One region of the Streptomyces griseus subsp. griseus genome, then DNA from elsewhere that is predicted to be linked to it. Evidence: riboswitches for the same ligand, from Rfam matches in the RefSeq annotation. Region 1 holds a riboswitch; the other holds the start of a gene.
The links. A riboswitch is a leader RNA that binds a small molecule or an ion and turns the genes downstream of it on or off. The one in region 1 is predicted to bind thiamine pyrophosphate.

Region 1 (7,189 bases):
CCAGTGGTTTGTACGACAGTCCGGTCGTTGGTGCGGCAGCCCCGTGGGGGCGGCCTCCACGGGAGGGCTGACGGCCCGTCACCATGCCTGGGGGTGACCTTTGACCACGGCATCGAGTACCGCTGTTCCGACGTTGATCGGTTCGGTTCAGCGGGCGTTGAGGCTGCTGGAGGCTGTGGGCACCCATCGGGACGGGGCGCCCGCCAAGCAACTCGCACGTGAGGCAGGCCTACCGCTGCCGACCGCGTACCACCTGTTGCGCACGCTCACCCACGAGGGCTATCTCCGCCGGGAGAACGGTGTCTTCCTCTTCGGTGCGGCCGCCGAGAACCTGACCTCCGCTCGGGCCTCCAGACGCCGCCCCGCCTCCGTCCCCGACTCCCTCGCGCACTGGCGGGACGCCCTCGGGGTCCCGGTGTACTGCGCGGTCTACCGCGACGGCGAGATCGAGCTCATCGCGGTCGCGGACGCCCCCGACGCCCCGGCGGTCGACGAGTGGGCCTCCTTCCGGGAGACCGGCCACGCGCACGCGATCGGGCAGTGTCTTCTCGGCCAGCTGGACGAGAAGGACCGCGAGGACCACCTCGACCGGCACCCCGTACGGCCCCTCACTCGTTACTCAGTGCGAGATCGCGCGGCGCTTCTTGAGCGGCTCCGGACCCTGCGGCGGGGTGAACCGGTCATCGAACGCCAGGAGTACGCACTGGGTACCGTCTGCGCCGCCATTCCCGTCACAGCCGGTGCCACCATTGCGGCGATGGCCATTTCCGTACCCCTGGACCGGGAGGAACGGTTGCTGCCCGCAGTCGAACAGCTACGTGGCGAAGTGGCGAGCCTCTTGCGTTCGTTCGTGTTCTCTATCAGTATCTGAAAAATCACTCCTTGTGATCTGCTATCGCGTGCACCACGATGGCGTCAATAGGGCCATGGGGGATCATTCCTGGCCAGTTTCATCTACTCCGGGGTTGGACGATGCGCGAGTCGGTTCAAGCAGAGGTCATGATGAGCTTCCTCGTCTCCGAGGAGCTCTCGTTCCGTATTCCGGTGGAGCTCCGGTACGAGGTGGCTGATCCCTACGCCATCCGGATGACGTTCCATCTGCCCGGCGATGCCCCTGTGACCTGGGCATTCGGCCGCGAGCTGCTGCTGGACGGGCTCAACAGCCCGAGCGGCGACGGCGATGTGCACATCGGGCCGACCGAGCCCGAGGGGCTCGGCGATGTGCACATCCGTCTTCAGGTCGGCGCGGACCGCGCGCTGTTCCGGGCCGGCACGGCACCACTGGTGGCGTTTCTCGACCGGACCGACAAGCTGGTGCCCCTCGGTCAGGAGCACACGCTGGGTGACTTCGACGGGAACCTGGAGGAGGCGCTCGGCCGCATCCTCGCCGAGGAGCAGAACGCGGGCTGAGCCGGCCCGTACAGCCCCGCCTCGCGCCTCTCACGCCTTACGCCGGCGCCCCCTGCCGGTCCGTGCGGGGGCGGCGGCCGTGGATGAGGGGGTGGAGGCGCCCGGACGGTCGGCGGAGACCACCAGCGCGGCGAGCACCGTCGTCACCGGCACCGAGGCGACCAGACCGATCGAACCGACCAGCGTCCGGACGATCTCCTCGGCGACCAGCTCGCTGTTGGCCACCGTGCCCACACTGGACTGGGCGATGGAGAAGAGCAGTAGCAGGGGCAGCGCCGCGCCCGCGTACGCCAGCACCAGGGTGTTCACGACGGAGGCGATGTGGTCCCGTCCGATGCGGATACCTGCCCGGTACAGCCCGCGCCAGCCCATCTGCGGGTCCGCCTGGTGCAATTCCCAGACGGCGGAGGTCTGGGTGACCGTCACATCGTCGAGTACCCCGAGCGATCCGATGATGACACCGGCCAGCAGCAGACCGCTCATGTCGATGTCCGGGTAGAGACCGTGGATGAGGCCGGTGTTGTCGTCGGTGTTGCCGCTCAGATCGGCCCAGCCGATGAACAGCGAGCCGAGCAGCCCGATCAGCAGCAGTGAGATCAGCGTGCCGATGACCGCGACGGACGTACGGGCCGTCACCCCGTGGCACATGTAGAGCGCCGCCAGCATGATGGCGCTGGCCCCGATCACCGCCACCACCAGCGGATTCGAGCCCTGCAGGATCGCCGGCAGGATGAACAGGGTCAGCACGGCGAACGAGACGGCCAGCGCCACCAGCGCCATCACCCCGCGCAGCCGGCCCACCGCGACCACCGCCAGGGCGAAGATCGCCGCCAGCAGCGTCATCGGGATCTTCCGGTTCACATCGGTGACGCTGTACTGGAGGTCGCGGGGCGCGTCGGGGGCGTACGCCACGACCACGCCCTGGCCCTCGCGCAGTTGGCGGGGCGCGTCCGGCTGGACCACCTCGACGAACTTACGGCCCTTGTCGTCGCCGCTGGTCACCTCGACGGTCGCCTTCGCGCACTCCCCCTGCTGCTCGTTGACGGCCTCGCGGCCCGAGGGGGTGGAGGTGTCACCGGTGGGTGGTACCTGTGAGGCGTTGACGTCGGCGCAGTCGACCTTGACGACCTGGACGACCTTGCCGTCCTGGGTCTGCCGGTCGAATCCGACGCCGGTGCGCTCGTGGGCGGGGACGCCGCCGGGCCAGAACGCGATCAGGCCGACGACGACCGCCGTGGCGAACGGGATCAGGACGGCGGCGATGACCTTGCGCAGATGCTTGGAGACCGGGGCGGCGGGACCATGGCTGTGCGTATGTCCGTGGCTGTGGCCCTGGGGCGGCTGGGGTGCGGGGTCGCTTTGGGGGGAGGTCACGGGGCGATCATCGCAAGAACGGGAGGGCCCTCTGGTCAGCTCGCCGGAAAGGACGCTAGCGTGGAGGCACCTTTGCACACGCGGGAGCTCGGAGCACCGGGCTGAGAGGGCGCTGATCGCCGTACATCCGTACGGGACATGGCTGCGCCGACCGCCGAACCTGTTACCGGGTAATGCCGGCGTAGGGAGTAGGTCTCATGACCACAGCGGACGCACGCACGCCTGCCTCGAAACAGAACGACGGAACGCCGGACGGCACTCCGGACGACGAGGCCGGGAAGTCCATCGGCTGGCACAAGGGGTACGTCCAGGGCTCGCGCCCGGACCTCCGGGTGCCGGTCCGACAGGTGCACCTCACCAACGGCAAGGACGTGGCGCTGTACGACACGTCGGGGCCGTACACCGATCCCGCCATCGACACCGATGTCCGCCGGGGCCTCGCTCCCCTGCGGGATAACTGGATCATCGCCCGCGGCGACACCGAGGAGTACGCGGGCCGCCCGGTCCGCCCCGAGGACGACGGGCTCAAGCACACCTCGCCGCGCGGCGGGCTGCGCAACCTCGACGCCGTCTTCCCCGGCCGTCCGCGTCAGCCGCGCCGCAGCCGCGACGGACGGCCCGTCACGCAGCTCGCATACGCCCGGCGGGGGGAGATCACCCCGGAGATGGAGTACGTCGCCATCCGGGAGAACGTCGAGGCCGAAGTCGTGCGGGAGGAGATCGCGGCGGGCCGGGCCGTGCTGCCGGCCAACGTCAACCACCCCGAGATCGAGCCGATGATCATCGGCAAGCGGTTCCTGGTGAAGGTCAACGCCAACATCGGCAACTCGGCCGTCACCTCCTCCATCGAGGAGGAGGTCGACAAGATGACCTGGGCGACCAAGTGGGGCGCCGACACGGTCATGGACCTCTCCACCGGCCGCAACATCCACACCACCCGTGAGTGGGTGCTGCGCAACTCCCCCGTGCCGATCGGAACGGTGCCGCTCTACCAGGCGTTGGAGAAGGTGGACGGCCGGGCCGAGGAGCTGACCTGGGAGATCTACAAGGACACCGTCATCGAACAGGCCGAGCAGGGCGTGGACTACATGACGGTGCACGCCGGAGTGCGCCTGCCGTACGTCCCGCTGACGGCCCGTCGTAAGACCGGCATCGTCTCGCGCGGTGGGTCGATCATGGCGGCCTGGTGCCTGGCGCATCACCAGGAGTCTTTCCTCTACCAGCACTTCGAGGAGCTCTGCGAGATCCTGGCGACGTACGACGTCACCTACTCCCTCGGTGACGGGCTGCGCCCCGGATCGATCGCGGACGCCAACGACGAGGCGCAGTTCGCCGAACTGCGGACGCTGGGCGAGCTCAACACGATCGCCAAGCGGTTCGGCGTGCAGACGATGATCGAGGGCCCCGGGCATGTCCCGATGCACAAGATCAAGGAGAACATCGACCTCCAGCAGGAGATCTGTGAGGAGGCGCCGTTCTACACGCTCGGTCCGCTGACCACGGATGTCGCGCCCGCCTACGACCACATCACCTCGGGCATCGGTGCCGCGATGATCGCCTGGTGGGGCACGGCGATGCTCTGTTACGTCACGCCCAAGGAGCACCTGGGGCTGCCCAACCGGGACGACGTGAAGACCGGGGTCATCACCTACAAGATCGCCGCGCACGCGGCCGACCTCGCCAAGGGGCACCCGGGCGCTCAGGAGTGGGACGACGCGCTCTCCGACGCGCGGTTCGAGTTCCGGTGGGAGGACCAGTTCAACCTGGCCCTCGACCCGGACACGGCGCGGGAGTTCCACGACGAGACGCTGCCCGCCGAGCCGGCGAAGACAGCGCACTTCTGCTCCATGTGCGGACCGAAGTTCTGCTCGATGAAGATCTCCCAGGACATCCGCCGTCAGCACGGCGGTTCGCAGGAGGAGATCGAGGAGGGCATGGCCGAGAAGTCGAAGGAGTTCGCAGCGTCCGGCAACCGGGTCTACCTGCCGATCGCCGAGTAGACGGCCCCTTCACACCCGCCCCCGGCAACCGTTCGCGGTTGTCGGGGGCGGTCTCCGTACGGGCCGGTGACCTCGCGCCGCAGATCACCCCCTATGAGTATCTTGCGAGCTTGATCATCATCTGGTGTGATAGCGGACCTTGTTAAGCGACAGTATGGACACAGTCGTGTGGCAGCTGTATGTACGTTTCGCAGCTGCGTCAACTGAGCTTGACCCGTTCCTTATCTGTGGCTTACTTTCCGGCTTGCTTGGCTGAAATTTGGCGGCCCTCGCACGAGGGCCTCGGGGAGGGAAACACCATGGACTGGTACCTGGCAGTACTCAAGAACTACGCAGGCTTCAGCGGGCGCGCGCGCCGCAAGGAGTTCTGGATGTTCACGCTGGTCAGCTTTGTGATCAGCATCGTCCTGTCGATCATCGCCAGCCTGATCGGCACGGAGATCCTTTCCTACATCTACTCCCTCGCGATCCTCATCCCGTCGCTCGCGGTCGCCGTGCGCCGTCTGCACGACACCAGCCGCTCGGGCTGGTGGCTGCTGCTCGTGCTGATCCCGCTGATCGGTGCCATCGTCCTGATCGTCTTCCTCGCCTCCGAGGGCAAGCAGGAGCCGAACCAGTACGGCACCAACCCGAAGCTCGCCCCGCAGGTGGGCTGATCCACCGCTCCGGCAGGGCCGGAGCACCGCACAGGCCGGGCGCGGCACTCGCCGCCCCGGCCTGTGGCGTTTCCGGAACCCAACGGGCCCTACTCCGGCCGGTGGTCCGGCCCGCCGAAGTCCGGGCTGGTGAAGTCGGGGCTCGTGAAGGTCGGCCGGGGTCCGGCCGACGGACCGTCCTCCGGACCGGAGAAGTCCGGCCTGCTGTAGCCGACCTTCGGGATGCGGTGGGGCGAGCGGTGCGGGGTCCGCGCGGCGGGGCCCGCGGCCGGGTCGGCCAGGGCGTCCCGCAGGAACGGCAGGATGCCGCGCTCCAGCAGCGCGTGGCGCCAGGCCTCCCGGGCCCGGGCGACCTCCTCCGGAAGCTCGTCCTCCTCGTCCTCGGCGGCCCGCGAGGTGGAGCCGTTGCGCAGGGCGGTGACGAGCAGCCCCACGGCGGCGACCAGGATGGCCGCGGCGGCGACAGCGGCGAAGAACCACCCGGCCGCGACCAGGGTGGTGCCGAAGGCGACCGACGGGCTGACCGCCTTCAGCAGATAGCCGACGAGCAGGAAGATGACGGCGGCGGTGCCCGCGAGCAGTGGAGTGAGGACCGTGAGGACCGCCCCTATGCCGGCGCCCGGCCCGGCCGCGCCGGAGCCGTCCGCGTACCGCTCGCCCTCCGGGAGCGTGGCGCTCGCCGCGCGCAGCTCGGCCCGGGCCTTGACGTAGCGCTCGTACTCGGTGGCGGCGGCCGCGGTTATCAGCGCTGTGGCGTTGAGCGCCATCGTGCGCAGCTGCTCGGTGTTGAGCCGGTCGCCGACGCCCTCCAGGTCCGGGCGCTCATGGGCGTGACGCAGTGCGTCGCCGAGGATCCGCGCGTACTCGGGACCGTCCTCTGCCTGCAGGTGCGGAGCGCTTGTCATCTGCATCCCCCGATGCTCCGTCGGGCCCGGCAGCCCGCGTTGACCGGGCGATCGGGCGGAAACGGAGGAGAGCCTGCCACTGATGAGCCGATGGTAGAGCGCTCACGGCGCGTGGTGACAGGGTGTTTCCGGAATTGGGCCCGATGATCGGCGCGGTCCGATCCAGATGCCCCTTCCCGGCCAGGGCTCAGTCATGCAGGGGGAGTTGGACGACCAGTAGCTTTCCGGCCATGGTCACTCCGCCGTCCATGGCGATGGCGAGCCCGTCCGCGTACACGTGCGGACCGTTCACCACCGGCCCCGAACCGTCCTCGCCGTCCTCCGTGCCGACCTCGCCGAGGAGGTACGGAATGGGGCTGTGACCGTGGACGACGCGCTGTCCGCCGTACGTCGCCAGCAGCTCGCGCACCGCTTCGGCGCCGCCCTCGTCGCGGAAGGCGAACCGCTTGGTGAGCTTGCGGAAGAGGTCCCAGCACTCGTCGGCGTCGTTACGGGTGAGGATGGCGGTGATCGTGTCGTTGACGTCCTCGATGGTGGAGCCGTAGTCGAGGTAGGCCGTCGTGTCGGAGTGCATCAGCAGATGCCCGTCCTCCTCGACGACCGCGTCGAGTCGGGACATCCACTGGAGGTGGACGTCCTGGAGGCGGTCCATGTCGTTCTTCTGGCCGCCGTTGAGCAGCCAGGCGGCCTGGAAGGTGGCGGTGCCGGCCCCGGAGTTGACGGGGGTGTCGGCGAACCGCTTGGCGCCGATGAGGAGCAGCTCGTGATTGCCCATCAGGGCCTTGCAGTAGCCGCCCGCCGCCGCAGCCTCCGCCGAGAGCCGCATGACGAGGTCGATGACCCC
Region 2 (7,189 bases), 1.7 Mb from region 1:
TCTCCCTAGCAGGTGCGACGGCCCAGAGAGGCCCCGGTGTTTGCCCACCGGGGCCTCACGCCGTCTAGGTGAAAGTCGTTCGTGGACTACGAGCGACCACGGCAACCCGGCACCATCACTCCGCCGGTAGGGCGGGTGGGGATGCCGGGCACCGTGAGCGCTGGTGCTTCGGCTCTCGTGTTCGCTCGGCGCTGCTCGGTCTGGGGAGATCCGAAGTCCCGGACGTCTGAGGTGGCAGCTTCAAGGTGTGCCGTAGCGGTTCTTTCGAGTCGGTGGCGTGTCCCCCCATCTGGGGTGTTGGGCCCCGGTGTGACGGGGGCCCCTTCTCGGCCGACTGGTCTCCACTCGCCTCGCCCGGAACGGTCACGGCCGCCGTGCTGCGGTGGATCACGCTGTTGAGTTTTGGCGTGACGGAATTGGCCCTCTCCGGAGCTTCCGGGGCGAGCGATAGCCACAACAAGAGACTGGACCGGTGGACCGGTCCAGTCAAGCGATGGGTGTGCGTGTCACTGCTCGACCGTGGGGGGAGGTGCAGGTGGGGAGGTGTTTTCGGCGGTGAAAATAATTTGGACCGGTGGACCGGTCCAGTCGCCTCGCTTGCGCGTTTCGAGCCTAGGTGGCCTAGTGCTCACGGAGTTGCGGGCGTAAGCACCACAACGGCTTGCCGGGCGAAACGGTGATCCAGGTGTTGCCTAGGCGGAGTGCAACAACTGCGGCCCGCCGCGTGGTCTGCGGCGGGCCGGAGCGCTGTGCTCAGGTGGTCAGCGGCGGGTGGCCACCCATGTGATCACTACGGTGGCCAGGCTCCCTCCTGCTTTGTAGGCCGCCCCGCGGAGGGCTTCGTACCCCAGATCGAAGGGGCGCTGTTCAGCCCTCTTCAGGGAAACCTGCAGGTAGCGCATGGTGCGGCTGAACACACCGTTCAGGGCAACGCTGTACTTGCCGCCGTCATTCGGGTTAGTCTTCATGACACCGGAGTTCCTTTCATGTCATGCCGCTTGATGGGATCCCGCGCGGAGAGCCCTTCCGACTGAATGGCCGCAAACCGAGGTCGGAGTACGGGCTCTCTTTGCGTTCCGTTGAGTCTACGTGCTGGGTGTGCCAAAACCCGACGCTCATCGGCAAGTTGTGTCCGCCGCACTACTCGGCTCAGTGCCCTTGAGATCCCTTGAGATCCTTTGAGATCCCTTGAGATCCTTCCTTCGCTTCATTGTGGTGGCGCAGATCACATCCGACGGCGGGGGAGGCTCTGGTCTCCCGGCCCCGTCCTGCCCGCTACCCGAGCCTCACTCTGAGCGCAGAGGTTTACTTGTCACTTCCTCGTAGCTTCGGGCGAGCAGGGCCTACATGGCGTAGGTGTCCACCTGCTCGAAGAGCGAGGAGGGTGTGACGCCCTCCTCGCAGACCAGCGGCTTCCCTTGTTCGTCGTACGCCGTGTGCAGCAGCACGGCTACCGGTGTGCCCTGCGGCACCCCCAAGCGTTCAGCCTCCGTCTCTGACGCGCCACGCACAGTGGTGACGTCCACGCCTTCGGCCGGAGCCCGCCCGGTCTGGCGCCGGATGTAGCGCGTCGTGCCTTCGGCGATCGGGTGAGTGTCGGTAAGACGCGGCGACACCTCCGCGACCTCCGGAGGGAACCACGCCTCAACGCAACTGTTCGGCGTTCCGTCCGGGAGCTGGAGGACCCGAACGCGCCGAAGCGCCGTCGTCCCGGGGGTGAGGCCGAGAGCGGTGGCGACGCGGGCGGGGGGTTCCGCCCAATCAGGCTCACCGACGCGCAGGAACGGCATCCCTCCCAGGATGCGCGCCGACCCCGCACGGCGAGCCCCGGCGGGGCGTGCAACAGGCGTCTCGGTGACGACGAACCCGGTTCCCTGCTTGGCCACGACCACGCCATCGTTTCGCAGCACATCGACGGCCTTGATGGCGGTGGCTCGTGACACATCCCACTGCTCGGCCAGCTCGCGGCCCGACGGGATTGTGGCCCCGGGGGCAATCTCACCAGCGGCGATGCGGGCGCGCAGGAACTCTGCGATCTCTTCGTACTTCAGGACTGCCATGGCTTCCCCTATTTCCTGCGCTGGACTGGTCCACCGGTACACACGATACTGCGACCATGTCGAATCTCGAATTGGCTCCCTCCGTGATGCGGTTCTATGGCGAGACGGTCAACGAGGACAGCCGCCTGCGCAGCTCGGCAGACGGACGGATGGAACTGGTCAGAACTCAGGAACTCCTCCGACGCTTTCTGCCCCCCGCGCCGGCGCGCGTGCTCGACGTGGGCGGGGGGACTGGGATTCACGCTGAATGGCTGGTGAAAGACGGCTACGACGTCGCTTTGGTGGATCCTGTGCCCCGTCACGTTGAGGCCGCGTCGGTGGTGTGCCCGGCGGTGGTCGGTGACGCGCGCGACCTGCCCGAGCCGGATGACACATTCGACGTTGTGCAGCTCCTCGGGCCGCTCTACCACCTGCCCGACCCGGCCGACCGGCAACGGGCGCTGGCGGAAGCCTCCCGCGTGGCCAAGCCCGGCGGACTGGTCGCCGCCGCCGCGATCAATCGCTATGCGTCGCTCTTCGAGCACGTCACGTACGCCCACCTGCACACCGAGCGGATTCACAACTCCGTCTCCAAGATTCTGGAGACGGCGGTTTACGACGGATCGCGGGGGTTCACCCTGTCGTACTTCCACCGGGCCGAAGAGCTGGTGATGGAGTTGGCCGCCTCCGGGCTGAAGAACGTGCAGGTCTTCGGCATCGAGGGCCCGGCCTGGTCGCTGGTGAAGGCGGCAGAGCAGCAGCCGGGCGACGGTCCCACGGATGAGCTGATCGCCTCGGCCATGGACGCGGCCCGTATGGCAGAGCCGTACCCGGAACTGCTCGCCGCCAGCTCGCACCTCTTGGCCGTGGGTACCGTCCCGGCCGGCAGCGCTGGCTGACGGTCCTGACCTGCGGACGGGGGCCGTGGGGCCGGGCCGTCTGTGGGCCGTCGAGGGGCAGCCAACGACGACCCACAACCACCATCAACGACCGGTACCGGCCCGCCCGGGTCGCCGCTGAGCTGGGCGACGCCCCGGGGCACCTCGGCGTGTCTGCGACACTGGATGAACCATGCCTAAGCCCGGAGAACTCACTTTCGTCGCGCCCCGCGGAGCCAAGAAGCCCCCGCGGCACCTCGCCGACCTCACGCCCGCCGAGCGCAAGGAAGCGGTCGCCGCGACCGGCGAGAAGCCGTTCCGCGCCCAGCAGCTCTCGCAGCACTACTTCGCGCGGTACGCGCACGACCCGGAGCAGTGGACCAACATCCCCGCCGGGTCCCGGGAGAAGCTCGCCGAGGCGCTGTTCCCCGACCTGATGTCCGTGGTCCGCCACATCAGCTGTGACGACGACACCACCCGTAAGACGCTGTGGAAGCTGCACGACGGGACGCTCGTCGAGTCCGTCCTGATGCGCTACCCCGAGCGCGTCACGATGTGCATCTCCTCCCAGGCCGGCTGCGGGATGAACTGCCCGTTCTGCGCCACCGGCCAGGCCGGCCTCGACCGCAACCTGTCGACCGCCGAGATCGTCCACCAGATCGTCGACGGCATGCGCGCCCTGCGCGACGGCGAGGTCCCCGGCGGTCCGGCCCGGCTCTCCAACATCGTCTTCATGGGCATGGGCGAGCCGCTCGCCAACTACAACCGTGTCGTCGGCGCGATCCGCCGCCTCACCGACCCCGAGCCGGACGGCCTCGGTCTCTCCCAGCGCGGGATCACCGTCTCCACCGTCGGGCTCGTCCCGGCGATGCTGCGCTTCTCCGACGAGGGCTTCAAGTGCCGCCTCGCGGTCTCGCTGCACGCCCCGGACGACGAGCTGCGCGACACCCTCGTCCCCGTCAACACCCGGTGGAACGTCCGCGAGGTGCTGGACGCCGCGTGGGAGTACGCGGAGAAGTCCGGCCGCCGCATCTCCATCGAGTACGCCCTCATCCGGGACATCAACGACCAGGCCTGGCGCGGTGACCTCCTCGGCCGGCTGCTCAAGGGCAAGCGGGTCCACGTCAACCTGATCCCGCTGAACCCGACGCCCGGCTCCAAGTGGACCGCCTCGCGCCCCGAGGACGAGAAGGCGTTCGTCGAAGCCATCGCGGCCCACGGCGTGCCCGTCACCGTCCGGGACACCCGCGGCCAGGAGATCGACGGGGCCTGCGGGCAGCTGGCGGCCTCCGAGCGCTGAGGGGCCGACGGCCTCACCCGTACCGGCCGGAAACCGCCGGTGTAGCCTGGGCGCGAAATCAACTTCATATTCCGACAGGGGAGCGCCACAGCGCTGAGAGTGCGGCACCGAGGACAGGTTGGCCGCAGACCCTCTGAACCTCGCCCGGGTCATTCCGGGTAGGAAGTTCGGACCTTACTCAAGCTGTTGCGCCCTGCCCGCTTCCGGTACGTCCGGTCGTGGGCGGGGCCGCGTCTCTTCCTGGTCACCTCCAGGAGGAATCACATGAACACCACCAAGAAGTACGCGTCGACCGCGCTCGCCGCGGTGCTCGGCGTCACCGTCCTCGCGGGCTGCGGCGGCTCCGACGACGCCTCGGCCGGATCCGGTGCGTCCAAGGGCAGCGGCTCCAAGACCGTCACCCTGGTCACCCACGACTCCTTCAACGCCTCGGAAGACGTGCTGAAGCAGTTCACCGAGGAGAGCGGCTACACCGTCCAGCTCCTCAAGAGCGGCGACGCCGGTGCCGCGCTCAACCAGGAGATCCTGACCAAGGGCTCCCCGCGCGGCGACGTCTTCTTCGGCGTCGACAACACCCTGCTCTCCCGCGCCCTCGACAACGGCCTCTTCACCGCGTACGAGGCCAAGGGCCTGGACCGGGTCCTGGCAGGCACCGAGCAGGACGGCCGGCACCGCGTGACGCCCGTCGACACCGGTGACATCTGCGTCAACTACGACAAGAAGTTCTTCGCCGACAAGAAGCTCGCGCCGCCGCAGACCTTCGAGGACCTGCTGAAGCCCGCGTACAGGAACCTCCTCGTCACCGAGAACGCGGCCACCTCCTCGCCCGGCCTCGGCTTCCTGCTCGGCACCGTCGCCACCCAGGGCGAGGACGGCTACGAGGCGTACTGGAAGAAGCTCAAGGCCAACGGCGTCAAGGTCGTCGACGGCTGGGAGCAGGCCTACAACGAGGAGTTCTCGGGCTCCGCGGGCGGCAGGAAGGCCAAGGCGGACCGGCCGCTCGTCGTCAGCTACGCCTCCAGCCCTCCCGTCGAGGTCCTCTACGCCGACCCGCAGCCCGAGGAGGCCCCCACCGGCGTCTCCACCGGGACCTGCTTCCGGCAGACCGAGTACGCCGGGCTGCTGAAGGGCGCGAAGAACGAGGCGGGCGGCAAGGCGCTGCTGGACTTCCTGATCAGCAAGACGTTCCAGGAGGACGTGCCGCTGAACATGTTCGTGAACCCGGTCGTGAAGGACGCGAAGCTGCCGGAGGTCTTCACCGAGTTCGGCGAGAGCGTCGACAAGCCGGCGACGGTGGCCCCGGAGAAGATCGCCGCCAACCGTGAGCAGTGGGTCCGGTCGTGGCACTCGCTCGTCGTGAAGTAGCCGGTCCCACCGGAGGAAGCGGGCGGCGCGGAGCGGCGGTACGGCTCGGCCTGATGGCCGTGCCCGTCGCGTTCTTCGCCGTCCTCTTCGCCTACCCCGTCGCCTCCATCGTCGGACGCGGGCTGAGGACGGACGGCGTCTGGCAGTTCGGGCGGATCGGCGACGTACTGTCCCGCCCGGACATCCTCGACGTCCTCTGGTTCACCACCTGGCAGGCCCTCGCCTCCACCGCGCTCACCCTGTTGATCGCCCTGCCCGGCGCGTACGTCTTCGCCCGCTTCGACTTTCCGGGCAAGCAGGTGCTGCGGGCGGTCGTCACCGTGCCGTTCGTGCTGCCCACCGTCGTCGTCGGCACCGCGTTCCTGGCACTGCTCGGGCGCGGTGGCTTCCTCGACGAGCTGTGGGGCGTACGGCTGGACACCACCGTGTGGGCGATCCTGCTCGCGCACGTCTTCTTCAACTACGCGGTGGTCGTACGGACGGTCGGCGGGCTCTGGTCCCAGCTGGACCCGCGCCAGGAGGAGGCCGCCCGGGTGCTGGGCGCCGGACGGTTCGCCGCCTGGCGGCGGGTGACGCTGCCCGCGCTCGGCCCGGCGGTGGCAGCCGCCGCGCTGATGGTCTTCCTCTTCACGTTCACCTCGTTCGGTGTCGTGCAGATCCTCGGCGGCCCCGCCTACTCCACCCTGGAGGTGGAGGTCTACCGCCAGACCGCCCAGCTCCTCGACCTGCCGACGGCCGCCGTGCTGACCCTGGTGCAGTTCGTGGCGGTCGGCGCGATCCTCGCCCTGCACGCCGTGACCGTACGCCGCCGGGAGCGCGCGCTGAAGCTCGTCGACCCGGCGCGGACCTCCCGCCGCCCGCACGGCGCCGGACAGTGGGCGCTGCTCGGCGGGGTGCTGCTCACCGCGCTGCTGCTCATCCTGCTGCCACTCGGCGTGCTGGTGGAGCGGTCGTTCGACGGACCGGAGGGTTATGGCCTCGGCTACTACGAGGCCCTTCAGTCGGCCGGCGGCACCGGCTCCACCTTCCTCGTACCGCCGCTGGAGGCGGTCGGCAACTCCCTCCGGTACGCGTTCGTCGCCACCCTCATCGCCCTGGCCGTCGGCGGACTCGCGGCGGCCGCCCTGACCCGGCGGGCGGGGCGGCTCGTACGCGGCTTCGACGCACTGCTGATGCTGCCGCTCGGAGTCTCGGCCGTCACCGTCGGTTTCGGCTTCCTCATCACCCTCGACAAGCCGCCGCTGGACCTGCGGACCTCCTGGATCCTGGTCCCGCTGGCCCAGGCGCTGGTCGGCGTTCCCTTCGTCGTACGAACCATGCTCCCCGTGCTCCGGGCGGTGGACGACCGGCTGCGCGAGGCCGCCGCCGTGCTGGGCGCGTCCCCGCTGCGGGCCTGGCGCGAGGTCGATCTGCCGCTGGTCCGGCGTGCGGTGCTCGTCGCGGCGGGATTCGCGTTCGCCGTGTCGCTCGGGGAGTTCGGCGCCACTGTCTTCATCGCCCGGCCCGACAACCCGACCCTGCCGGTCGCGGTCGCCCGGCTGCTGGGCCGGTCCGGGGAGCTCAACTACGGGCAGGCGATGGCCCTCAGCACGATCCTGATGCTGGTG

Region 2: another riboswitch for thiamine pyrophosphate. It lies ahead of D6270_RS25345 (thiamine ABC transporter substrate-binding protein); the one in region 1 lies ahead of thiC (phosphomethylpyrimidine synthase ThiC).

What each region holds. Positions count from the first base shown of each region.
Region 1 is NZ_CP032543.1:3,832,827-3,840,015, forward strand. It holds gene D6270_RS17075 (IclR family transcriptional regulator) at 101-871, shown strand; gene D6270_RS17080 (SsgA family sporulation/cell division regulator) at 973-1,410, shown strand; gene D6270_RS17085 (YibE/F family protein) at 1,441-2,784, opposite strand; TPP riboswitch at 2,855-2,989, shown strand; gene thiC (phosphomethylpyrimidine synthase ThiC) at 2,982-4,784, shown strand; gene D6270_RS17095 (DUF805 domain-containing protein) at 5,084-5,440, shown strand; gene D6270_RS17100 (hypothetical protein) at 5,530-6,351, opposite strand; gene D6270_RS17105 (metallophosphoesterase) at 6,533-7,189, opposite strand, start outside.
Region 2 is NZ_CP032543.1:5,579,436-5,586,624, forward strand. It holds gene D6270_RS25325 (hypothetical protein) at 762-968, opposite strand; gene D6270_RS25330 (GntR family transcriptional regulator) at 1,344-2,060, opposite strand; gene D6270_RS25335 (class I SAM-dependent methyltransferase) at 2,117-2,938, shown strand; gene rlmN (dual-specificity RNA methyltransferase RlmN) at 3,111-4,217, shown strand; TPP riboswitch at 4,284-4,400, shown strand; gene D6270_RS25345 (thiamine ABC transporter substrate-binding protein) at 4,482-5,582, shown strand; gene D6270_RS25350 (ABC transporter permease) at 5,636-7,189, shown strand, end outside.